DNA from 3 places in the Streptomyces sp. NPDC001515 genome. Region 1 is predicted to be linked to each of the others. Evidence: predicted binding sites of a transcription regulator. Region 1 holds the regulator's gene; each other region holds the start of a gene.

Region 1 (7,811 bases):
GGCGGCGAAGTCGGCGGTGGCCAGAAGTGCGGCAACCTGGCGGGTCGTCGCCGCGTCCGCGACGTCCGGGAAGCGGACCCGGCGGGACTGCTTCCCCGCCTCGCGGGCCGTGGCGCGCCATTTGGCCAGCGACTTCAGGCCCCGTTCGCCCTTCCACTGGGTGATGCAGCGGGCGGCCTGCCAGGGCACGATCGCGTCGACGCCGGTCTCCGTCATGGTCTCGACGGCCAGTTCGCCCCGGTCGCCCTTGGGCAGGGCCTGGACGACGGTGATGCGCACGCCGGGCGGCGGCTCCTCGTGGACGGTCTCCAGACCTCCGAGGGTCAGCCGGTCCTTGCCCTCGGCGGCGGTGACGACGCCCTCGGCCCAGCGGCCCCGGCCGTCGGTGAGGACGACGTCCTCCCCCGCGTGCAGACGCTTCACCGACACGGCGTGCCGGCCCTCGGGGCCGTCCAGAACGAATCCGGGGCTCTGCGGCAGCTGGTCGACGACGAAGACGGGTGCCGTCACGGTGTGCTCCTCGTGCTCAACGCCGTGCGTGCGGCGTCCAGTTCCTCGGCGAGCAGGCGGACCAGCCGGCCGGCCGCCATCTCGCGGACCATCCGGTGGCCCTGACCGGCCCACAGTGCCATGCCCTGGGCGTCCCCCGTGCGGGCGGCCGCCTTGCGCAGCGGCGCGGTCAGATGGTGGACCTGCGGATAGGCGGCGGGGGCGTACGGTCCGTGCTCGCGCACGAAGCGGTTGACCAGGCCGCGGGCCGGGCGGCCGGAGAAGGCCCGGGTCAGGACGGTGCGCGTGAACAGCGGGTTGGTGAGGGCCTGTTTGTGCAGCACGGGGGCGCCGGACTCGGGGCAGGGCAGGAAGGCGGTGCCGAGCTGCGCGGCGTCGGCGCCGGCCGCGAGCACGGCGGCGATCTGCGCGCCGCGCATCAGTCCGCCGGCGGCGATGACCGGTATCTGCACGGTCTCGCGGACCTGGGCGACCAGGGTGAGCAGCCCGGTCCCGGCGCCGCCCGTCTGCGGGTCGTCGTGGAACGTGGACTGGTGGCCGCCCGCCTCGACGCCCTGGGCGCAGACGGCGTCGGCCCCGGCCCACTGCGCGGCCTGGGCCTCCTCGGGGGTGGTGACGGTGACGACGGTGTACGTGCCGGCCGCGGCGAAGGCGTCGAGGGTGTCGCGGGAGGGGCAGCCGAAGGTGAAGGAGACGACCGGGACCGGGTCCTCCAGCAGGATGGCGAGCTTGGCCTCGTAGCCGTCGTCGCCGCAGGAGTCGGTGTCGCCGAGCGGGGTCTCGTACCAGGTGGACTCGCCCGCGAGCTGCTGCCGGTAGACCTCGACGGCGGCCGGGTCGGTGAGCGTGGGCTGCGGCATGAAGAGGTTGACGCCGAAGGGCTGGGAGGTGAGTCCGCGCACCTGGGTGATCTCGTGGTACATCCCGTCCGCCGTCTTGTACCCGGCGGCCAGGAAGCCGAGCCCGCCCGCCTCGGCGACGGCGGCGGCCAGCTGGGGACAGGCTCCGCCCCCCGCCATGGGGGCCTGCACGATCGGATACCGGCAGAGATCGGTCAGTGCGGAGGACATGACCGCATCGTGTCATGTCCTTCCCGTCCCGTGACGCACACCCCGAGGCCGTGATGTGTCGGCACATGGGGTACGAGCCCGGCGAAACCGGACCCGCACCCCATATGGCCGGCCGGCCTAGCGGCCGTTGAAGGCGTCCTTGAGGCGCGAGAACAGGCCCTGCTGGCCGGGCTGGAACTGCCCGGTGGGCCGCTCCTCGCCACGGACCTTGGCCAGCTCGCGCAGCAGCCGCTCCTGCTCGGGGTCGAGCTTGGTCGGGGTCGTCACCTCGACGTGCACGATGAGGTCGCCGCGTCCGCCGCCGCGCAGATGCGTGACGCCGCGCCCGTGCAGCGGGACGGACTGGCCGGACTGGGTGCCGGGCCGGATGTCGACCTCCTCCAGGCCGTCCAGCGTCTCCAGCGGCACCTTGGTGCCGAGGGCCGCCGCCGTCATGGGGATGGTGACCGTGCAGTGCAGATCGTCGCCGCGGCGCTGGAAGACGCTGTGCGGCAGCTCGTGGATCTCGACGTAGAGGTCACCGGCCGGGCCGCCGCCGGGGCCGACCTCGCCCTCGCCGGCGAGCTGGATGCGGGTGCCGTTGTCGACACCGGCGGGGATCTTCACGGTGAGCGTGCGCCGCGAGCGGATGCGGCCGTCACCGGCGCACTCCGGGCACGGGGTCGGCACGACCGTACCGAAGCCCTGGCACTGCGGGCAGGGGCGCGAGGTCATGACCTGGCCGAGGAAGGACCGGGTGACCTGGGAGACCTCACCCCGGCCGCGGCACATGTCACAGGTCTGCGCGGAGGTGCCGGGGGCCGCCCCCTCGCCGCTGCACGTCGTACAGACGACGGCGGTGTCGACCTGGATGTCCTTGGTCGTCCCGAAGGCCGCCTCGGAGAGGTCGATCTCCAGCCGGATCATGGCGTCCTGGCCCCGGCGGGTGCGCGAGCGCGGTCCGCGCTGCGAGGCCGTGCCGAAGAAGGCGTCCATGATGTCGGAGAAGTTGCCGAAGCCGCCCTGTCCGAAGCCGCCCGCACCGCCGCCGCCGGAGGCGGACAGCGGGTCGCCGCCGAGGTCGTAGACCTGCTTCTTCTGGGCGTCCGACAGCACCTCGTAGGCGGCGTTGATCTCCTTGAACCGCTCCTGGGTCTTCGGATCGGGGTTCACGTCCGGGTGCAGCTCGCGGGCGAGCCTCCGGAAGGCCTTCTTGATTTCGTCCTGAGACGCGTCGCGGCGTACGCCGAGTACGGCGTAGTAGTCCGTGGCCACTTACGACTCCGCCAGGATCTGTCCGACGTAACGTGCCACTGCGCGTACCGCTCCCATCGTTCCGGGGTAGTCCATGCGGGTCGGTCCGACCACGCCGAGTTTGGCGACTGCCTCGTCGCCCGAACCGTAGCCGACCGCGACGACGGACGTGGAGTTCAGCCCCTCGTGGGCGTTCTCGTGCCCGATACGTACGGTCATGCCCGAGTCCTTGGCCTCGCCGAGCAGCTTCAGCAGCACGACCTGCTCCTCCAGTGCCTCCAGCACCGGCCGGATCATCACCGGGAAGTCGTGTCCGAAGCGGGTGAGGTTGGAGGTGCCGCCGATCATCAGCCGCTCCTCCGTCTCCTCGACGAGGGTTTCGAGCAGGATCGAGAGCACGGTGGACACGGTTCCCCGGTCCTCGCTCTCGAAGGATTCCGGCAGGTCCTGCACCAGCTGCGGGACGTCCGCGAAACGGCGCCCCACCACGCGGCTGTTGAGCCGGGCCCGCAGATCGGCCAGCGGCGTCTCGCCGAACGGCGCGGGGCAGTCCACCATGCGCTGTTCGACCCGGCCGGTGTCCGTGATCAGCACGAGCATCAGCCGGGCGGGCGCCAGGGCGAGCAGTTCCACGTGCCGCACCGTCGAACGGGTCAGCGAGGGGTACTGCACGACGGCGACCTGCCGGGTCAGCTGCGCGAGCAGCCGGACGGTGCGGCCCACGACGTCGTCGAGGTCGACCGCGCCGTCGAGGAAGTTCTGAATGGCGCGGCGCTCCGGCGACGAGAGGGGCTTGACGCCCGCGAGCTTGTCGACGAAGAGCCGGTAGCCCTTGTCCGTGGGGATGCGCCCGGCACTGGTGTGCGGCTGGGCGATGAAGCCCTCGTCCTCCAGCACCGCCATGTCGTTGCGCACGGTGGCCGGGGAGACCCCCAGCTTGTGCCGCTCGGTGAGCGCCTTGGAGCCGACGGGCTCCTCGGTGCCGACATAGTCCTGGACGATGGCGCGCAACACTTCGAGTCTGCGTTCGCTGAGCATCGCGCACACCTCCAGCTGTGTACCTCGGTCGTTCTCGGGCCGTTCCCGGGCCCGTTCCTGGCACTCTGTGCGGACGAGTGCCAGCCCTGCCCCGGTCAGTGTACGGCGACGGGGTGGCCCCCTAGCAAGGGCGACCGGCCACGCTACCCCGGGATCGCGCAGGTCGTTGCCGATAGCGTCGCGGTATGGACGCCTCTTGGGAAGAGTTCGGCTGGGAGCGGCTCGGACACGGAGTGGGGCGGCGACGCCTTCCGGTGTGGGACGCGACCGTGCTCCTGGTGGCCGGGGCCGACGGAGTGCTGCTCTGCGACACCGGCTCGTCACTCCGCGAAGCCGCCGAGGTACGTGCCCAGGCACGGGCGATGCTGGGCCGGAAGGTGACGCATATCGCACTCAGCCACCCCCATTTCGATCACGTCTTCGGCACGGCCGCGTTCCCCGGCGCACAGGTGTACGCGGCGGCCGGCGCCGCCGCGCTGCTGCGGACCGGGGCCGGGGAGCTGCGCGCCGACGCCGTGGCCCACGGGCTCCCGGAGCGGGAGGCGGCCGAGTCCGCCGAAGCGCTGGTGGTCCCGGACCACGAGGTGGCGGGCGCGTCGGTGCTCGATCTGGGCGGTGGGCGCGAGGTGCTGCTGGTCGATCTCGGCGCGGCGCACAGCGGCCACGACCTGGCGGTCCTGGTGCCCGGGGCTCCCCCGGTCGTGTACTGCGGCGACCTCGTCGAGGAGTCGGGCGAGCCGCAGGCGGGCCCGGACGCCTCCCCCGCGCGCTGGCCGGCCTCCCTGGACCGGCTGCTGGAGCTGGGCGGCGAGGACGCCCGCTACGTGCCGGGGCACGGGGCCGTGGTGGACGCCGCGTTCGTCCGGGCGCAGCGGGACGGGCTGGCCCGGCGGTTCGGCGTGCCGGGCCCGGGGTGAATCCGCGGGGCGGGACCGGGTTCGGGGTGAATCCGCGGGGCGGGACCACGATCCGGCGCGCGGCGGGCCGGCGTGCGTCCGGACGGCGGGCGCGCCCGGTTCGGGGGGCGGCGGGTCCGGCGGGCGGCCGAAAGGCGGGTCCCCGGGGCGCTCGCCGCTTATCGTCGTGCGATGCGCAGCTACCAGCCGGACCTGACCCCGCCGTGGAAGCGGTCCGCCCCCGTGCCCGAGGTGCCCGCCGATCCCGATCTGGTCGTGGAGGAGGTCGCCACCGGCTTCTGCGGTGCGGTGATCCGCTGCGAGAAGACCGCCGAGGGGCCGACCGTGACCCTGGAGGACCGGTTCGGCAAGCACCGGGTCTTCCCGATGGCGCCGCGCGGCTTCCTGCTGGAGGGGCGCGTCGTCACGCTGGTGCGCCCGGCGGCCGGGGGTCCGGCGCGCCCGGCGCGGACGGCGTCGGGCTCGGTGGCGGTGCCCGGCGCGCGGGCGCGGGTGGCACGCGCCGGGCGGATCTACGTGGAGGGCCGGCACGACGCCGAGCTGGTGGAGCGGGTCTGGGGCGACGACCTGCGGATCGAGGGCGTGGTCGTCGAGTACCTGGAGGGCGTCGACGATCTCCCCGCGATCGTCCGGGCGTTCGCGCCGGCGCCCGACGCCCGGCTCGGGGTCCTGGTCGACCATCTGGTCCCGGGCTCCAAGGAGTCCCGCATCGCGGCCGAGGTGACCGACGCGAACGTGCTGGTGGTCGGCCATCCGTACATCGACGTCTGGGAGGCGGTGAAGCCCTCCTCGCTGGGGATCCCCGGCTGGCCCCGCGTCCCGCGCGGCCAGGACTGGAAGACGGGCGTCTGCCGGGCGCTGGGCTGGCCGGAGAACACGGGCGCGGCCTGGCAGCACATCCTGTCGAAGGTGCGCTCCTACAAGGACCTGGAGCCGGAGCTGCTGGGGCGGGTGGAGCACCTGATCGACTTCGTGACCGCCCCCGCCGAGTAGGCGCCCTGCCGGGGCGGGTGCGGGCCCCGGGGGCTCAGTCCACCAGGTCCCGCACCACCGCGTCCGCCAGGAGCCGCCCGCGCAGCGTGAGCACCGCGCGCCCCTCCCCGTACGGTCCCGGCTCCAGCAGGCCGTCGTCCACGGCGCGGGCGGACGCGGCGAGTCCGGCCGGGGCGAGCAGGGAGAGCGGGCAGCCGTCGACGAGCCGCAGCTCCAGCAGGATGCGCTCGACGCGCCGGTCCTCGTCGGAGAGGACCTCACGGCCGGCGCCGGGCGAGCGCCCCTCGGCCAGCGCCTGCGCGTACGCCCCGGGGTGCTTGACGTTCCACCAGCGCACTCCGCCGACGTGGCTGTGCGCGCCGGGGCCGGCGCCCCACCAGTCGGCGCCGCGCCAGTACAGCTCGTTGTGCAGGCAGCGGCCCTCGGGCGTCCGGGACCAGTTCGACACCTCGTACCAGGAGTAGCCTGCCGCGGCCAGCACCTCGTCGGCGATGAGGTAGCGGTCGGCGTGGGCGTCGTCGTCCGTCATGGGGATCTCGCCGCGCCTGATCCGGCGGGCCAGCTGGGTGCCCTCCTCCACGATCAGCGCGTACGCCGAGACGTGGTCGGGGCCGGCGCCGATCGCCGCGTCGAGGGAGGCGCGCCAGTCGTCGTCGGACTCGCCGGGCGTGCCGTAGATCAGGTCGAGGTTGATGTGGTCGAAGCCTGCTGCCCTCGCCTCCGCGACGCACGCCTCGGGCCTGCCGGGGGTGTGGGTGCGGTCGAGGATCTTCAGGACGTGCCGGCGGGCGCTCTGCATGCCGAAGGAGATCCGGTTGAAGCCGCCCTCGCGCAGCTCCGCGAGGTAGGCGGGGCCGACCGACTCGGGGTTGGCCTCGGTGGTGATCTCCGCGTCGTCCGCGAGGCCGAACTCGTCCCGGATCGCGGCCAGCATCCGCACCAGGTCGGCCGCGGCCAGCAGGGTCGGGGTGCCGCCGCCGACGAAGACCGTGCGGACCGTGCGGGGGTCGTCGCCCAGGACCTCGCGGGCCCGGCGGACCTCCCCGACGAGATGGGCGGCGTAGTTGTCGCGGGAGGCCAGCGCCCCGCCGGAGCCGCGCAGCTCGGTGGCGGTGTAGGTGTTGAAGTCGCAGTAGCCGCAGCGGGTCGCGCAGTAGGGCACGTGCAGGTAGAAGCCGAGCGGGCGGTCTGCGGCGCCTTCCAGGGCGTGGCGGGGCAGCGCCCCGTCGTCGGGCACGGGTTCACCATCGGGCAGTACGGAAGGCATACCGCCCATTGTCGCGCGCCGCCCGGCGAACGGACGCCACGGCCGCCCGGCCGACCGGGACGCCACGTGGGCCGGCTATTCGGCCTGGAGGACCAGCAGGGCCAGATCGTCGTCCGGCGGCCGTTCGGCGAAGGCGTGCACGGCGTTCTTGATCCGGTCCGCGATGCCCTCGGCGTCCAGCCCCGCGCATCCGGAGAGCGCCCGCGCGAGCCCGTCCCCGTCGTCGAACATCAGCGGCCCCGAGCGCCGCTCGGTCACCCCGTCGGTGACGCAGAGCAGGCTGTCGCCGGGGGCCAGCTCGAAGCTCTGGGTCTCGTAGACGGCGTCGTCCATCACCCCGAGGAGCAGCTGCGGTTCCGCGGCCGGGCGGACCGTGCCGTCGGGGCGCAGCAGCAGCGGCAGCGGATGTCCGGCGCTGACCAGGGTGCAGCGGGCCCCGCCGCCGGGCAGCGGGACCAGCTCCCCGTAGAGCAGGGAGAGGAACCGGGACTGCCCGGTGTCCGCCGAGTGCTGGCCGCCGGCGGCGGCGACCATGAGCGCGGCGGCCTCGGCGGCCTCCATCGCGTCGTCGAGGAGCAGCCGGTTGAGCCGGACCAGGACCTCGTCGGCCTGGAATCCCTCGCGGGCCAGCAGCCGCAGCCAGGGGCGGGCGAGTCCGGTGACGACGGCCGCCTCGGGGCCGCTGCCCTGGACGTCCCCGAGGACGAAGCACCAGCGGTCGCCGGGGCACGGGAAGATGTCGTAGAAGTCGCCGCCGACCACCCCGTCGTCGCTGGGCTCGTA
Region 2 (7,811 bases), on a different contig from region 1:
GCCCTGGACGAGGCGTCCACCGTGCACTGGCACGGCATGCACCTGCCCGCCGCGATGGACGGCGGACCGCATCAGATGGTGGCGGCGGGCGGGAGCTGGTCGCCGTCGTGGACGGTCGACCAGCCGGCCGCGACCCTCTGGTACCACCCGCATCCGCACGGGGCGACCGAACGGCACGTCCAGCGCGGACTGGCCGGGATGTTCCTGCTCGACGACGACCGTTCCGGGGACCTCGCGCTGCCGGAGACGTACGGCGTGGACGACCTGCCGGTCATCGTGCAGGACGTCCGCTTCGACGGGGACCGCCTTGACCACGGGCACTCCTTCCTCGCCAACACCGGCTTCCTCGGGGACCGGACGCTGGTCAACGGCATCCTCGGCCCCTACGCCGAGGTCCGCGACGAACGCGTGCGCCTGCGGCTGCTCAACGCGTCCACCGCCCGCGTCTACACCTTCGGCTTCGACGACAACCGCTCCTTCGACCTGATCGCCACGGACGGCGGACTGCTGGAGAAGCCCGCCCCCCTGGACCGGATCCAGCTCTCGCCCGGCGAGCGCGCCGAGGTCGTCGTGACGATGCGGCCGGGCGAGCGGACCGTGCTGCGCAGCTATCCGTGGCGCCGGGGCGACTTCTGGGAGAAGCGGTTCAACGGGGGCGACGACTCCTTCGACGTCCTGCAACTGCGCGCGGCGAAGACCCTGCGCTCCTCCCCCGCCGTGCCCGCCGCGCTCGGCGAGCCGGGGCTGGAGCTGCCCGACGGCGAAGACGCCGCGCACGGACGGTACTTCGAGCTGCGCCGGTCCGGCATCAACGGGAAGCCGATGGCCATGGACCGGGTCGACGAGACGGTGGTGCGCGGCACCACGGAGACCTGGACGGTCCGCAACGGCGGCGACATGACGCACAACTTCCACATCCACGACGTGCAGTTCAGGGTCCTGGAGGTGAACGGGCGGCCCCCGGCGCCGGAGTTGCGCGGCCGGAAGGACACAGTGGCGGTCCCGATGGGCACCACCGTGAAGCTCGCCCTGCGCTTCGACGGACCCGCCGATCCTGACACCCCGTACATGTACCACTGCCATCTGCTCTCCCACGAGGACACCGGGATGATGGGCCAGTTCGTCGTGGTCGACCAGGGAGAACGGGCCGGAACCCCGGGGACGCACAGGGACCACGGGGACACGCGTTAACGTGCCGCGTATGACGACTGCACTGATTACGGGCGCGACCGCGGGCATCGGGGCCGCCTTCGCACGGCGGCTCGCGGCCCGGGGCCACGATCTCGTGCTGGTGGCCCGCGACACCGAACGGCTGCGGGAGCAGGCCACCGAACTCCACGACCGGCACGGCGTCGAGGCCGAGGTGCTGACCGCCGACCTGTCCCGGGACGAGGGGATCGCCTCGGTCGAGAGGCGGCTCGCCGATGCCGCCCGCCCGGTCGATCTGCTGGTCAACAACGCCGGGTTCGGCAACAAGGGCCAGTTCCTCGATGTCCCGATGGCCGACGAGCTGACGATGCTCAAGGTGCACTGCGAGGCGGTGCTGCGGCTGACCTCGGCGGCCTCGGCGGCGATGCGGGAGCGGGGCAGGGGCGGGGTCGTCAACGTGGCGTCCGTCGCCGCGTTCGTGCCGCGCGGCACCTACGGGGCGTCGAAGGCATGGGTCGTGCAGTTCACCCAGGGCGCGGCGCGCGACCTGGCCGGTTCGGGGGTGCGGCTGATGGCGCTCTGCCCCGGCTTCGTCCGTACGGAGTTCCACCAGCGGGCCGGGATGGGCACGGAGAACATCCCGGGCTGGATGTGGCTGGACGCCGACAAGCTGGTGGCGACGGCGCTGGCGGACCTGGCGCGGGGGAAGTCGCTGTCGGTTCCCGACCCCCGGTACAAGGCGCTCATGGGGCTGGTGAAGGTGACGCCGCGCGGACTGCTCGGCGGGGTCACGTCCCGTACCGGCCGCAAGTACGGGCCGCGGTAGGACCCGAGCGCGGCACGCACAAGGCCCGGCACCCCGAGGGGTGCCGGGCCTCACCGCTGTATGCGGAGGGTGCCGTGCGTCAGTGCGCGTGGCCGTGGCCGTGACCGGCCTCCGGCTCCTCCTCGGCCGGCTTCTCGACGACCAGGGTCTCGGTCGTGAGCAGCAGGGAGGCGATGGAGGCGGCGTTCTCCAGGGCGGAGCGGGTGACCTTGACCGGGTCGATGACGCCGGCCTTCACCAGGTCGCCGTACTCGCCGGTGGCGGCGTTGAAGCCCTGACCCTTGTCGAGCTCGGACACCTTCGAGGTGATGACGTAGCCCTCGAGGCCGGCGTTCTCGGCGATCCAGCGCAGCGGCTCGACGGCGGCGCGGCGGACGACCGCGACACCCGTGGCCTCGTCGCCGGTCTTGCCGAGGTTGCCCTCCAGGACCTTGACGGCGTGGACGATGGCGGAGCCACCACCGGAGACGATGCCCTCCTCGACCGCGGCGCGGGTCGCGGAGATGGCGTCCTCCAGACGGTGCTTCTTCTCCTTGAGCTCCACCTCGGTGGCCGCACCGACGCGGATCACGCAGACACCGCCGGCCAGCTTCGCCAGACGCTCCTGGAGCTTCTCGCGGTCCCAGTCGGAGTCCGTGGCCTCGATCTCGGCCTTGATCTGGTTGACGCGGCCGGCGACCTCGTCGGCCTTGCCGCCACCGTCGACGATGGTGGTGTCGTCCTTGGAGACGGTCACGCGGCGGGCGGTGCCCAGCACGTCCAGACCGGCCTGGTCGAGCTTGAGGCCGACCTCCTCGGCGATGACGGTCGCACCGGTGAGGGTGGCGATGTCGCCGAGCATGGCCTTGCGGCGGTCACCGAAGCCCGGAGCCTTCACCGCGACGGCGTTGAAGGTGCCGCGGATCTTGTTGACGACCAGGGTCGACAGGGCCTCGCCCTCGACGTCCTCGGCGATGATCAGCAGCGGCTTGGAGCCACCGGCCTGGATGACCTTCTCCAGGAGCGGCAGCAGCTCCTGGATGGAGCCGATCTTGCCCTGGTGGATCAGGATGTACGGGTCGTCGAGGACGGCCTCCATACGCTCCTGGTCGGTCACCATGTACGGCGACAGGTAGCCCTTGTCGAAGGCCATGCCCTCGGTGAAGTCGAGGTCCAGACCGAAGGTGTTGGACTCCTCGACAGTGATGACGCCGTCCTTGCCGACCTTGTCCATCGCGTCCGCGATGAGCTCGCCGACCTGCGGGTCCTGCGCGGACAGCGCGGCGACGGCGGCGATGTCGGACTTGTCGTCGATCGGGCGGGCGGTCGCGAGGAGTTCCTCGGACACGGCCTTGACCGCGGCGTCGATGCCCTTCTTCAGGGCGGCCGGGGAGGCACCGGCGGCGACGTTGCGCAGACCCTCGCGGACGAGCGCCTGGGCGAGGACGGTGGCGGTGGTGGTGCCGTCGCCCGCGACGTCGTTGGTCTTGGTCGCGACCTCCTTCACCAGCTGGGCACCGAGGTTCTCGTACGGGTCGTCCAGCTCGACCTCGCGCGCGATGGTGACACCGTCGTTGGTGATGGTGGGGGCACCGAACTTCTTGTCGATGACGACGTTGCGGCCCTTGGGGCCGATCGTCACCTTGACCGTGTCGGCAAGCTTGTTGACGCCGCGCTCGAGGGCGCGACGGGCGTCCTCGTCGAACTTCAGGATCTTCGCCATGGAGCTGAACTGTCCTCTCGAAACAAGAACTGCGCCCCTGCCGCCCGGCTAGTCATTTCGCAGGGGGCCAGGGGCGCAGAAAAAAAGCGATGGTGGGTGACTTACTTCTCGATGATCGCGAGAACGTCGCGAGCCGAGAGGACGAGGTACTCCTCGCCGTTGTACTTCACCTCGGTGCCGCCGTACTTGCTGTACAGCACGACATCGCCGGTCTTGACGTCGAGCGGCAGACGCTCGCCGTTCTCGAAGCGGCCCGGACCAACGGCCAGGACGACGCCCTCCTGGGGCTTCTCCTTGGCGGTGTCCGGAATAACCAGGCCGGAGGCCGTGGTCTGCTCGGCGTCGAGCGGCTGGACCACAATGCGGTCCTCAAGCGGCTTGATCGCAACCTTGGAGCTGGCGGTCGACACGATCCGGTCTCCCCCTTCGGAGATCTCACGGGGTCAAAATTATGGGGTGGCGACCGAATGGGCCCGTCGTCGCGGGTGCCGGACCGGTTGGCCGCACGGAACTGCTGGCACTCTCCCTCGGGGAGTGCCAGAACCGAGACTATGACCGCGATTAGCACTCGGTCAAGCGGAGTGCCAACGCGCGCCGTTCGTGGCGGCGCGGGATCCCCCTCCGGGGCGACGGTACGCACGGCTGCGCACCCGCAACGTTCCGGTCACCGTAGGGACAACGCGGGGGCCGGGCGGTCCGTTCCGGAGGACGGTGGCGTCATGCGCCCTCCCGTCCCCGGCACCGCCCGCCCGGCCCCCGCCCGCCTCGGCTCCCTCGTCCGGAACGCCCTCGACCTGACGGCCGGTCTGCTCACCACGGGCCTGGAGGCGCTGGCCTGCGGGATGGTGGTCTTCATCGCGGACCGCCCGGACCGGGACTTCCTCCAGCCGCCCCCGGACCCCGGTCCGCCCCCGATGGACTGGACAACCACGCTCGTCCTCGGCGCGTTCGCCGTGGCCGTCTGCCTCATCGGTCTGGTGCTGCTGCGCCACGGGCTGCCGCTGGCGGGCATCGTGCAGCTGATCGCGGCGGGCGTCTTCTGCGTGCTGGCGCCGGTGTCCTGGCACAGCCACTACCGCGTGGCGCACCCCGAGGGCGCCGCCCCGGCCGTCTCCGCCCCGGGCCTCCCCGGCCACCGGTGGACCGGCCGCGCCCCGGACCCCGGGCCCGCCGCCGGACGGCCGCAGGCGACGACGACCATCGCCCCGGGCGCCCCGTGGTCCCCGCGCACGGAGGCGGGCCGGACCCGCTTCGCGGCGGGCGAGGGGTTCATCCGCTGAGCGGCCTTGCGCCCCAGCCGTTCGATCGGGTCGACCGACTGCGCGCACCCCGTGGTGGCGGTGAGGAGCGCACCGGCGGTCAGCAGTCCGGCCAGCAGCCGGTGCGCGCTTCTCATACGTAGTCCTCCAGCCGGGCCACCGCGTAGCCCTTGTCGGTGACGACCTTCATGACGGAGCGGATCAGGTCGGGCATGCTGCCCTTCCAGTCCTTCGCGCCCCGGAAGTGGGTAAGGATGATGTCGCCGGGGTGCAGGTCCCGGTCCTCCTCGCGCCACTCCATGCGGTCGGGGAACGCCTCGGCCGCCCAGAGCGGTACGGCGGTGACGCCGCAGGACTTGGCGATGCGCAGGGTGTCGCCGTTGTAGTTGCCGTACGGCGGCCGGAAGAGCCGGGGGCGTTCGCCGTACTGCTGCTGGAGGATGTCCTGCTGGTCGCAGATCTCGCGCTTCTGCTCCGCGTACGAGAGACCGGGCAGATAGCGGTGGTTGAGGGTGTGGTTGCCGATGACGGCGCCGCGGGCCTCGGCCTCCTTGAAGTAGGCGTAGTCGTCGCGCACCAGGTAGTCGGTGAGGAAGGCGCTGTACGGGATGTTCAGCTCCGACATCATCCTGATCAGCTCGGGGTCCTTGTCGTCCCCGTCGTCCATCGTCAGGAAGACGACCTTCTCCTTGGTGGGGACGGTGGTGAAGACCGGCGGCAGCGAGGCGTCACCGCCCTCGACCTCGAAGCCCTCGCGGGTGGTGAGGCGCGGTTTGACGGCCGGGGGAAGCGGCGCGGTCAGCGGGGTCTTCTCCAGCCCCCACTTCTTGGCGGCGATCGCACGCGCGGCCTGCGCCTTGCGCGCCTTCTCCGCCTGTCCGGCGACCGAGCCGGCCGCCCCGGCCGGGGGCCCGCCCGCGGGTCCGCCGGGCTGTCCGGCGCGGGCCGCGGCGGCCCGCGCGGGGTCGGTGACCTGCTTCTCGCCGGTCTCGGCCGCGCAGCCGGAGCCCACGGCGGCGACCAGCAGCGCGGCGAGGACCGCGAAGGCGGGCCGGTGCCTCGGATGTCCGCCGCCGGTCCGTCCGTGCCCCCGCCCGCCCGCCGCCTGAACCGGTCTGCGCCACTTCATGGGGAATTCTTCCTTTTGTCGTACTAGCTGCATGGCGCCGCATCCTGCCAGCCCCGAACCGGACCGCCGGGCCGACACAGCGCCCGCCGCGCACGGTCCCCCGGCTGGCGCGCAGCCGACTGGCCCACAATGGGGCGGGTGAACGCTCTCGCCCCGACCGGCCCGTCCGGTGATTCCGACGCCCTCGACGCCTTCCGGGCCCTGCGCACCCCCGAGGGGGCCGAGCTGCTGGCCGGGCTGCGCGACCACGACCCCGCCGCCGAACTGGCCACCGCCACCCGGCTGCGCCGCGACCATCCGGCCGCGCTCGTCTCGGCGGCCCTGGGGCAGGCCCGGCTGCGGCAGCGGGCGGTGGCGAAGTTCGGCGCCGAGGACGCGCACCGGATGTTCTTCACCCCCCACGGGGTGGAGCAGGCGACCCGGACCTCGGTGGCCTCCTACCGCGCGCGGCGGTTCGCGGCGGCGGGGGTGCGCCGTGTCGCGGATCTGTGCTGCGGGGTCGGCGGCGACGCCATCGCCCTCGCGCGGGCCGGGATCGCGGTGCTCGCCGTGGACCGCGATCCGCTGACCGCCGAGGTCGCGCGGGCCAACGCGGCGGCCCTCGGACTGGACGGGCTGATCGAGGTGCGGTGCGCGGACGTCGCGGACATCGACACCGGGCCGTACGACGCGGTGTTCGTCGATCCGGCCCGGCGCGGCGGGCGCGGTCGGGTCTTCGATCCGGAGGCGTACTCGCCGCCGCTGTCCTGGGCGACCGGGGCCGCGCTGAAGGCTCCCCGGGCCGCGCTGAAGATCGCCCCGGGGGTCCCGCACGAGGCGATCGACCCGCACGCGGAGGCCGAGTGGATCTCGGACGGGGGCGAGGTGAAGGAGGCGGTGCTCTGGTTCGGCGAGGGCTTCACGGCCGGGGCGTTCCGCGCCACGGTGCTCCCGTCCGGGGCCTCCCTGTCCGCACCGGCCGCGCTTCCCGCCCCGCCGGTCGGCCCCGTGGGCCGGTATCTGTACGAGCCGGACGGCGCGGTGATCCGGGCGCATCTGGTCGCGGAGATCGTGGAGCGCTGCGGGGGCCGGCTGATCGACCCGATGATCGCGTACGTCACGGCCGACGAGCTGTACGAGTCGCCGTTCACGGCCGGGTACGAGATCACCGACCGGCTGCCGTTCCACGTCAAGCGGCTCAAGGCGCTGCTGCGGGAGCGGGAGGTCGGGGTCCTCACGGTCAAGAAGCGCGGTTCGGCGGTCGAACCGGAGGAACTGCGCCGGAAGATGAAGCTCCGGGGGCCGAACGCGGCGACGGTCTTCCTGACCCGGGTCGCGGACGTGCCGACGATGCTGGTCGGCCGCCCGGTGACCGGCCCGGAGGCCGCCCACCGGTAGCGATGGGCGGGCTCAGCCGAGATCGGTCAGCTCGTCGGCGTACACCCGCGAGAGCGGCTGCGGGCCCACGTACTGCTGGCAGTTGCACTGCCCGGCCTCGAAGCGCACCGGCTTCTTCTGCTCGTCCCAGGCGGTCGGCACCTCGACGCGTTCGTGGCAGCGGCCCTGTTTGTCGTGCTTGGCGAGGTGGTGCGTGCAGCCGCAGACCGGCTCCGGCGGCCGGTTCGCCGCCTCGACGGCCAGCCGCTCCCGCCTATCGGCCTCCAGCAGTTCGAGCCTGCGGGCGTGCCGGTTGCGCAGCGCCGTGCGGACGTTGTCGACCACCCAGCCGAATCCGCCCGTCCAGAAGATGATGAGCACCCACCAGTA
Region 3 (7,811 bases), on a different contig from region 1:
AGTGAGACCGACGGTCCAGTCCTCGGCGTACGTACGAATCAGATGGCGACCGATGCCGACCTGGATGCTGTAGTGGTTCAGCGCCGCCCCGCGCGGCGACCGTTCCGGGTCCCACTGCACGTGGACCGGCGCGTCGGCCACCGCCGCCGGGTCCCCCGTCGTCAGCACGGCCCGTGACAGCGCCTCCTCCCACCCCTCGCGCGTGATCCGCACCGCGAGCACCCGCTCCTGCCCCGGTTTCCGGGCCCAGTTGCTCCGGTGCATCAGCCACAGGAACGACGGCTTGATCCACGTCATCCGCCGGAACGAGAACGGCTCCACGAACCGGCCCGCCCGCAGCGCCGCGTCGGCGACGGCGGGCGCGTACGCCTGGTAGACCACGATCGTCCGCGCGTCGTAGTCGGCCCGAATCTCGTACGGAGGCGTCATGCGCCGCACCCTGCCACCGGGCCCACCGGAGACGCGACCTTATTTCCTGCCCGGCCGGGCGACGGTCACCGGGCAGGTCAGCCCCCGTCACCGTGATCGTCCCGCGCCCCCCTCACCGTCATCGGCCCCCGCCTCCTCGCCGGGCGCGGCCCCGAGCGGTACGCCCGCCCGGTCCAGGACGGCGGCCATCTCGGCCTCGGGGAGGGCGGGGTTGGCGCCGGCGCTGGAGGCCAGATCCGGTTCGTGGAGCGCTTCGCACAGGCGGTGGAGCGGAAGGCGCGGGTCACTGGCCGCCGCCTGGCGCGTCCATGTCTCGGAGTCGTGGCTGAGCCGCTCGATCAGGGCGGGGGTGGCGGCGGGGTCGCGGACGGCCAGCCGCCGATAGGTTCCGTCGGGGTGGTCGGCGTACCGCGCGGCCAGGCCCGCGCGGGGGAAGCGGGGGTGGGTCTCGGCCATCCATGCGGAGAACGTTCCGCCGAGCCGCGCGTACACCCGCATCAGGACGTCCTCGGGCGTGTCCGGATGGTTTCGGGCCAGGTTGGCGTCCACGACGGGGTCGCCGTCGCGGGCGAGGAGCCGCAGCAGGTCGGGCGGAAGATGGGGGCTGCGCGCGGCGGCCCGGCGGAGCAGCGGGTGGGCGGAGGTGGCGGCCCGGTGCAGCACGTCCGGTTGGTCGATCCCGTCCTCCACCCACTCCACACCGCGCCGGTCGAGGTCCGGGACCGTGATGTCGATCGCCGCGCGCCGCGCCTCGTCCAGTTCGGGCCGCACGGAGACCTCGACGCGGACCGCCTCGTCGGGATCGTGGGCGAGCCGGTCCACGAGGTCGGCGGGCAGCGAGGGGTTCGCCGCGAGGGCGGCCAGGTGCGCGCCCTCGGCGAGGCAGCGTTCGGCCAGGGCGCGGTCGAGCAGGCCCCGGCGCCGGGCCTCGGCCGCCGATGCCGAGTCGTCCAGGAGTGCGGCCGTGATCCGGGCGTCCGCCCGGCACCGCCACAGCGCGGCGGCCCGCCGTACGCCGGAATCCGGATCGGCGGCCAGCGCCGCCCGTTCCCCCGGCGTCAGCAGCGTCCACGCGCGCACCGCGGTCCGGCGGGCCTCCGGTGCGGGGTGCGCGGCCAGGGAGGCCACGAACGTCGGTGTCAGATACGGCGATTCGAGCAGCGCCGCGCGCACGGAGGGGTCGGCGTCGTCCGCCAGGCGGGCGCACACCTCGTCCGGGAGCGGGGCGACCGTCGTCCGGGGGTCGGGGTACTCGGGCCCGTACGCGAGGGCCGCCCGCACCTTCGGGGAGGGGTCGGCCACGAGCCGGGCCCGCTGCGCGGGCGTCGCGCCGTCGCTCCCGGCGAACCCTGACCGCACACGCGGGTCCGGGTGGGCCAGGATCACGGCGACGGCCGGCCCGGGGAGTCCGGGCCGCCGCAGCGCCTGGCGGGGCGGTCCACCGCCCCGGTCGTCGAAGGCCAGCACGCGCAGCAGCAGGGGCAGGGGAAGCGCGGGGTTGCGCGCGAGCCCCTCCAGCGCCGACGCGTGGAACGCCACCATGGTCTCCCCCTGTGCCCGTAGGTCATCCGGCCGTGTCCGGAGGTGCCCGGCCGTGTCCGTGGGCTCCGCCACGCACGACGGCACCGGCCCCCGGGGAGTGATCCCCGGGGGCCGGTGCCCGTCTGTCGTCACAGCCGTGCAGGAGCTGCCGATCCCTGGTGGGATCAGAAGTCCATGTCACCGCCCGGCATGCCGCCCGGGGCGCCCGCGGCAGCGGCCTTCTCCGGCTTGTCGGCGATGACGGCCTCGGTGGTGAGGAAGAGCGCGGCGATGGACGCGGCGTTCTGCAGGGCGGAGCGCGTGACCTTCGCCGGGTCGAGAATGCCCTCGGCGATCATGTCGACGTACTCGCCGGTCGCGGCGTTCAGACCGTGGCCGACGGCCAGGTTGCGCACCTTTTCGACGACGACGCCGCCCTCGAGACCACCGTTGACGGCGATCTGCTTCAGCGGGGCCTCCAGCGCCAGCTTGACGGCGTTGGCGCCGGTCGCCTCGTCACCCGAGAGCTCCAGCTTCTCGAAGACGGCCGAGGCCTGGAGCAGAGCCACGCCACCACCGGCGACGATGCCCTCCTCGACGGCGGCCTTGGCGTTGCGCACCGCGTCCTCGATGCGGTGCTTGCGCTCCTTCAGCTCGACCTCGGTGGCGGCACCGGCCTTGATGACGGCCACGCCGCCGGCCAGCTTCGCCAGACGCTCCTGGAGCTTCTCGCGGTCGTAGTCCGAGTCGGAGTTCTCGATCTCGGCACGGATCTGGTTGACGCGGCCCTGGACCTGGTCGCTGTCACCGGCGCCGTCGACGATCGTCGTCTCGTCCTTGGTGATGACGACCTTGCGGGCGCGGCCGAGCAGGTCGAGACCGGCGTTCTCCAGCTTGAGGCCGACCTCCTCGGAGATGACGGTGCCACCGGTGAGGATGGCGATGTCGCCGAGCATGGCCTTGCGGCGGTCACCGAAGCCCGGGGCCTTGACGGCGACGGACTTGAAGGTGCCACGGATCTTGTTGACGACCAGGGTCGACAGGGCCTCGCCCTCGACGTCCTCGGCGATGATCAGCAGCGGCTTGCCGGACTGCATGACCTTCTCCAGCAGCGGAAGGAGGTCCTTCACGTTGCTGACCTTGGAGTTGACGATCAGGATGTACGGGTCGTCCAGGGACGACTCCATGCGCTCCATGTCGGTGGCGAAGTACGCCGAGATGTAGCCCTTGTCGAAGCGCATACCCTCGGTGAGCTCCAGCTCCAGACCGAAGGTCTGGGACTCCTCGACGGTGATGACGCCTTCCTTGCCGACCTTGTCCATGGCCTCGGCGATGAGCTCGCCGATCTGGGTGTCGGCGGCGGAGATGGAGGCGGTCGAAGCGATCTGCTCCTTGGTCTCCACGTCCTTGGCCTGCTCCAGGAGGGCGGCGGAGACGGCCTCGACGGCCTTCTCGATGCCCCGCTTGAGAGCCATCGGGTTCGCACCCGCGGCCACGTTGCGCAGACCCTCGCGGACGAGCGCCTGGGCGAGAACGGTGGCGGTGGTCGTACCGTCGCCGGCGACGTCGTCCGTCTTCTTGGCGACCTCCTTGACCAGCTCCGCACCGATCTTCTCGTACGGGTCCTCCAGCTCGATCTCCTTGGCGATGGAGACACCATCGTTGGTGATCGTGGGGGCGCCCCACTTCTTCTCGAGGACGACGTTGCGACCCTTGGGGCCAAGGGTGACCTTGACGGCGTCGGCGAGCTGGTTCATGCCGCGCTCGAGACCGCGCCGGGCCTCCTCGTCGAACGCGATGATCTTGGCCATGTGAAGTGGTCCTCCCGGACAGGGGTGGATTGCTCCGGACCGAGTGGCGCCCGCGACGGACGGCCTGCGTGCCGGTGGTTCCTTGCCCCACCGGACCTGCGGGCCTCACCGGCCCGGTCCAAATTCTGTCACTCTCACCTGGAGAGTGCTAAGCCCAATGATTAGCACTCGACCCCCTTGAGTGCAAGCGCCTCCCTCCGGAGTGTGGACAACCGGAGGGACGGACGCACACGCGCGGAGGGACGGGGACTGCACGCCCGCGGGGGTGGACGCACACGCGCGGAGGGCCCGTACCCGGGATGTGTCCCCCGGGATACGGGCCCTCCGTGCCTGAGTGGCGTCGTTGACCGACTGCGTCGTGTCCGGCCGGCTCAGCCGACGGCGAGCTTGACCATGTCCGCCTGCGGCCCCTTCTGGCCCTGCGAGATCTCGAACTCAACTCGCTGACCCTCTTCGAGGGTGCGGTAGCCGTCCATCTGGATCGCGCTGTAGTGGACGAAAACATCCGCACCACCGTCGACCGCGATGAAGCCGTACCCCTTCTCCGCGTTGAACCACTTGACGGTGCCCTGAGCCATGCCTAACTCCCCTATTACTGGCCCTTTCACAGGACCGCACTTCGCGGGCCCGGGTCAGAACCCACCCTCCGTCAGGAGAGGGTGCGTGCGCCGGAACGCGTCGACCGCGGCTGAATGTATCTGCCCAACTGCCCTCTGCAACAGGTCAATCGGACGAGAATTCTGAGCGGCCCCGACCGCCCGAATAGGGGGAATTCACGAGAATCCTGGGCAAGTCGGGCCAGGCAAAGGCGACTTATGGCGCAAGGTGCTCGGACACTTTGGCTGCATCTTGTCGTGGCCGGGCGCATTCTCATATGCGGGCGGCACGGGCAGCGGAGGGGACTTCCCACACTCTACCGCGCTCAACCATGCAGAATTGCCCCCTCCGCTTCTCTCGCGGAGGGGGCAATACCGGTGACGCGGTGGAGTCGGGGCCGGACCGCGGCCCCGGGCTCAGCAGCCGCCGGCGACGGCCGGGATGATCGAGATGCCGGCGCCGTCCGGGGTGGCCGTGTCCAGGCCGCCCTCGAAGCGGACGTCGTCGTCGTTGACGTACACGTTGACGAAGCGGCGCAGCTTGCCCTGGTCGTCCAGGACGCGGGCGGCGATGCCCGGGTGGTTCTTCTCCAGGGATGCGATGACCTCGGAGAGGACGGCGCCCTCGGCGGGGACCTCGGCCTGGCCGCCGGTGTAGGTGCGGAGGATGGTGGGGATGCGGACCTTGACGCTCATGGTGTGCCCTTCCTGAAGTCTCGGGTGGTCGAAAGCTACTCAGTTACCGGCGAGTCCGGCGGCGCGGAACGCGTCGAGGTTCGGCCGGATCGTAGCCGTCGCCTGCGAGGTGTCGGCCACCGCGTCCAGCGTCTTGAGGCCGTCTCCGGTGTTCAGGACGACGGTGGTGAGCGCCGGGTCCAGCAGGCCGTCCTCGATGAGCTTCTTCGTCACGCCGACGGTCACGCCGCCCGCGGTCTCGGCGAAGATGCCCTCGGTACGGGCCAGCAGCTTGATCGCGTCGACGATCTGCTCGTCGTTCACGTCCTCCACCGCTCCGCCGGTGCGGCGGGCGATGTCCAGGACGTACGGGCCGTCGGCCGGGTTGCCGATCGCGAGGGACTTGGCGATCGTGTTCGGCTTCTGCGGGCGGACCACGTCGTGACCGGCCTTGAAGGCGGCGGAGACCGGGGAGCAGCCCTCGGCCTGGGCGCCGAAGATCTTGTAGGGCTTGTCCTCGACCAGGCCGAGCTTGATCAGCTCGCGCAGCCCCTTGTCGATCTTGGTGAGCTGGGAGCCGGACGCGATCGGGATGACGATCTGGTCGGGCAGCCGCCAGCCGAGCTGCTCGCAGATCTCGTACGCCAGGGTCTTGGAGCCCTCGCCGTAGTACGGGCGCAGGTTGACGTTGACGAAGCCCCAGCCCTCGCCCAGCGGGTCGCCGATGAGCTCGGAGCAGAAGCGGTTGACGTCGTCGTAGTTGCCCTCGATGCCGACCAGCTCGCCGCCGTACACCGCGGCCATGACGACCTTGCCCTGCTCCAGGTCGTGCGGGATGAAGACGCAGGAGCGCAGGCCGGCGCGGGCGGCGGCGGCGCCGACGGCGCCGGCCAGGTTGCCGGTGGAGGAGCAGGACAGGGTGGTGAATCCGAAGGCGCGGGCGGCCTCGACGGCGATCGCGACGACGCGGTCCTTGAAGGAGTGCGTCGGGTTGCCGGAGTCGTCCTTGACGTACAGGCCGCCGGTGACGCCCAGTTCGCGGGCGAGGTTGTCGGCCTTGACCAGCTTGGTGAAGCCGGGGTTGAGGTTGGGCTTCTCGGCGACGTCGGCGGGGACCGGCAGCAGCGGCGCGTAACGCCAGATGTTGTCCGGACCGGCCTCGATGCGCTTCTTCAGCTCCTCGGGAGAGCCGCTCGGGAGGTCGTACGCCACTTCGAGCGGCCCGAAACACGACGCGCAGGCGAAGATCGGGCCGAGGGCGAATCGCTCGCCGCATTCGCGGCAGGAAAGCGCGGCGGCGGGTCCCAGGTCGGGGGAGGAATCGGTGTGAACTGCGACAGTCTCAACAGCCATGATGGCGAGGCCCTTTCTCCTCATCTTCCTCATGGCGCGTTTCGCCACGAGACGGAATTGGCACCTTCCCCACCGAACCTCGCGGTCGGCAGGAGGGTTGCCGGGACTTCAACGGGCCGTTCCCTCTGTCCCTCTGGATGAGCGCTGTGGCACCGGATCATGGGCGCGCCATGGATCCGGGCGTTTATCGGCGGACGGACCCCGGCATGCGATGGCCATCTGCGTTGTTCAAGACTGTAACCGAAGCACCGGAGGGTTGAGATAGTCGTCCGGTCCGCGAGATGGATCACATACAGGGAGTGCCGACCGTGCTGGAAGAGGTCGAACGCTGGCTGACCAGGCGTTCCTGGTCGGCCGCCGACCGTCCGCTGGACCGTCTGCTGGCCGCCAGGGCCGGCCTGGGGGCCGGGGACCCGCACGGCGGCAGCGTGAGCGTGGTGCTGCCGGCGCTGAACGAGGCGGAGACCGTCGGCGACATCGTCGCGACGGTCCGGCGCGAGCTGATGGAGAAGGTCGAGCTGGTCGACGAGCTGGTGGTGATCGACTCCGGTTCGACGGACGACACCGCCGAGGTGGCCCGCCGGGCGGGCGCCCGGGTGATCCACCGGGACGCGATCCTGCCCCGGCTGCCCGCCGTCCCCGGCAAGGGCGAGGTGCTGTGGCGGTCACTCCTGGTGACCGGCGGGGACATCGTCTGCTTCGTGGACGCGGACCTGAGGGAGTTCTCCGCGGACTTCGTCTCGGGCATCGTGGGACCGCTGCTGACCGACCCCTCGGTGCAGTTCGTCAAGGCGATGTACGACCGCCCGTTCGGCGGCACCGCGAGCCAGGGCGGCCGGGTCACCGAGATGGTGGCGCGCCCGCTGCTCAATCTGCACTGGCCGCAGCTGGCCGGCTTCGTCCAGCCGCTGGGCGGCGAGTACGCGGTGCGCCGCTCGCTGCTGGAGCGGCTGCCGTTCCCGGTCGGTTACGGAGTGGAGCTGGGCCTGCTGGTCGACGCCCTGCACACCGTGGGCCTGGACGCCCTCGCGCAGGTGGACGTCGGGGTCCGCCGCCACCGCCACCAGGACGGCCAGGCGCTCGGCCGGATGGCGGCCGCGATCTACCGCACCGCGCAGCTGCGGCTCTCCCGGGGCCATCTGGTCCGCCCCCATCTGACCCAGTTCGAACGCGGCGAGCACGGCTTCGTCCCGCACACCTACCCGGTGGACACCGAGGAGCGTCCGCCGATGCGCGAGATCGAGGAGTACGTTTCAGGCCGCGCGGCCTGACATCGCACGTTTGGGCGGTTCGTGATCGGGCTAGATTCCGCAACATGGTCTCCGAGCACGCCCCGCAGCCCGCTGCCCAGGTCCTCGTCGCGTCCAACCGCGGCCCGGTCTCGTACACGCTCCGTGACGACGGCACGCTCGACGCCAAGCGCGGC

What was found. Region 1 encodes HrcA, which represses chaperone genes, less so after heat shock. Its sites were predicted from a motif close to TTNGCACTCNGNNNNNCNGAGTGCNAA; they were not measured.
Region 2: the regulator HrcA is predicted to act here: its motif matches at 4,239-4,265, upstream of groES (co-chaperone GroES).
Region 3: the regulator HrcA is predicted to act here: its motif matches at 3,923-3,949, upstream of groL (chaperonin GroEL).

The regions. Positions count from the first base shown of each region.
Region 1 is NZ_JBSFHN010000011.1:148,764-156,574, reverse strand. It holds gene ACWCXC_RS14495 (16S rRNA (uracil(1498)-N(3))-methyltransferase) at 1-510, opposite strand, end outside; gene ACWCXC_RS14490 (nitronate monooxygenase) at 507-1,580, opposite strand; gene dnaJ (molecular chaperone DnaJ) at 1,698-2,834, opposite strand; gene hrcA (heat-inducible transcriptional repressor HrcA) at 2,835-3,851, opposite strand; gene ACWCXC_RS14475 (MBL fold metallo-hydrolase) at 4,037-4,768, shown strand; gene ACWCXC_RS14470 (DUF3097 domain-containing protein) at 4,940-5,761, shown strand; gene hemW (radical SAM family heme chaperone HemW) at 5,796-7,037, opposite strand; gene ACWCXC_RS14460 (SpoIIE family protein phosphatase) at 7,104-7,811, opposite strand, start outside.
Region 2 is NZ_JBSFHN010000024.1:2,633-10,443, reverse strand. It holds gene ACWCXC_RS24470 (multicopper oxidase family protein) at 1-1,191, shown strand, start outside; gene ACWCXC_RS24465 (SDR family NAD(P)-dependent oxidoreductase) at 1,202-1,975, shown strand; gene groL (chaperonin GroEL) at 2,055-3,677, opposite strand; gene groES (co-chaperone GroES) at 3,779-4,087, opposite strand; gene ACWCXC_RS24450 (hypothetical protein) at 4,397-4,957, shown strand; gene ACWCXC_RS24445 (polysaccharide deacetylase family protein) at 5,070-6,098, opposite strand; gene ACWCXC_RS24440 (class I SAM-dependent methyltransferase) at 6,195-7,442, shown strand; gene ACWCXC_RS24435 (hypothetical protein) at 7,455-7,811, opposite strand, start outside.
Region 3 is NZ_JBSFHN010000001.1:16,362-24,172, reverse strand. It holds gene ACWCXC_RS00100 (DUF4291 domain-containing protein) at 1-429, opposite strand, end outside; gene ACWCXC_RS00095 (Mucin-2) at 517-1,971, opposite strand; gene groL (chaperonin GroEL) at 2,136-3,761, opposite strand; gene ACWCXC_RS00085 (cold-shock protein) at 4,133-4,339, opposite strand; gene ACWCXC_RS00080 (MoaD/ThiS family protein) at 4,775-5,053, opposite strand; gene thrC (threonine synthase) at 5,093-6,385, opposite strand; SAM riboswitch class I at 6,403-6,529, opposite strand; gene ACWCXC_RS00070 (glucosyl-3-phosphoglycerate synthase) at 6,694-7,656, shown strand; gene ACWCXC_RS00065 (alpha,alpha-trehalose-phosphate synthase (UDP-forming)) at 7,701-7,811, shown strand, end outside.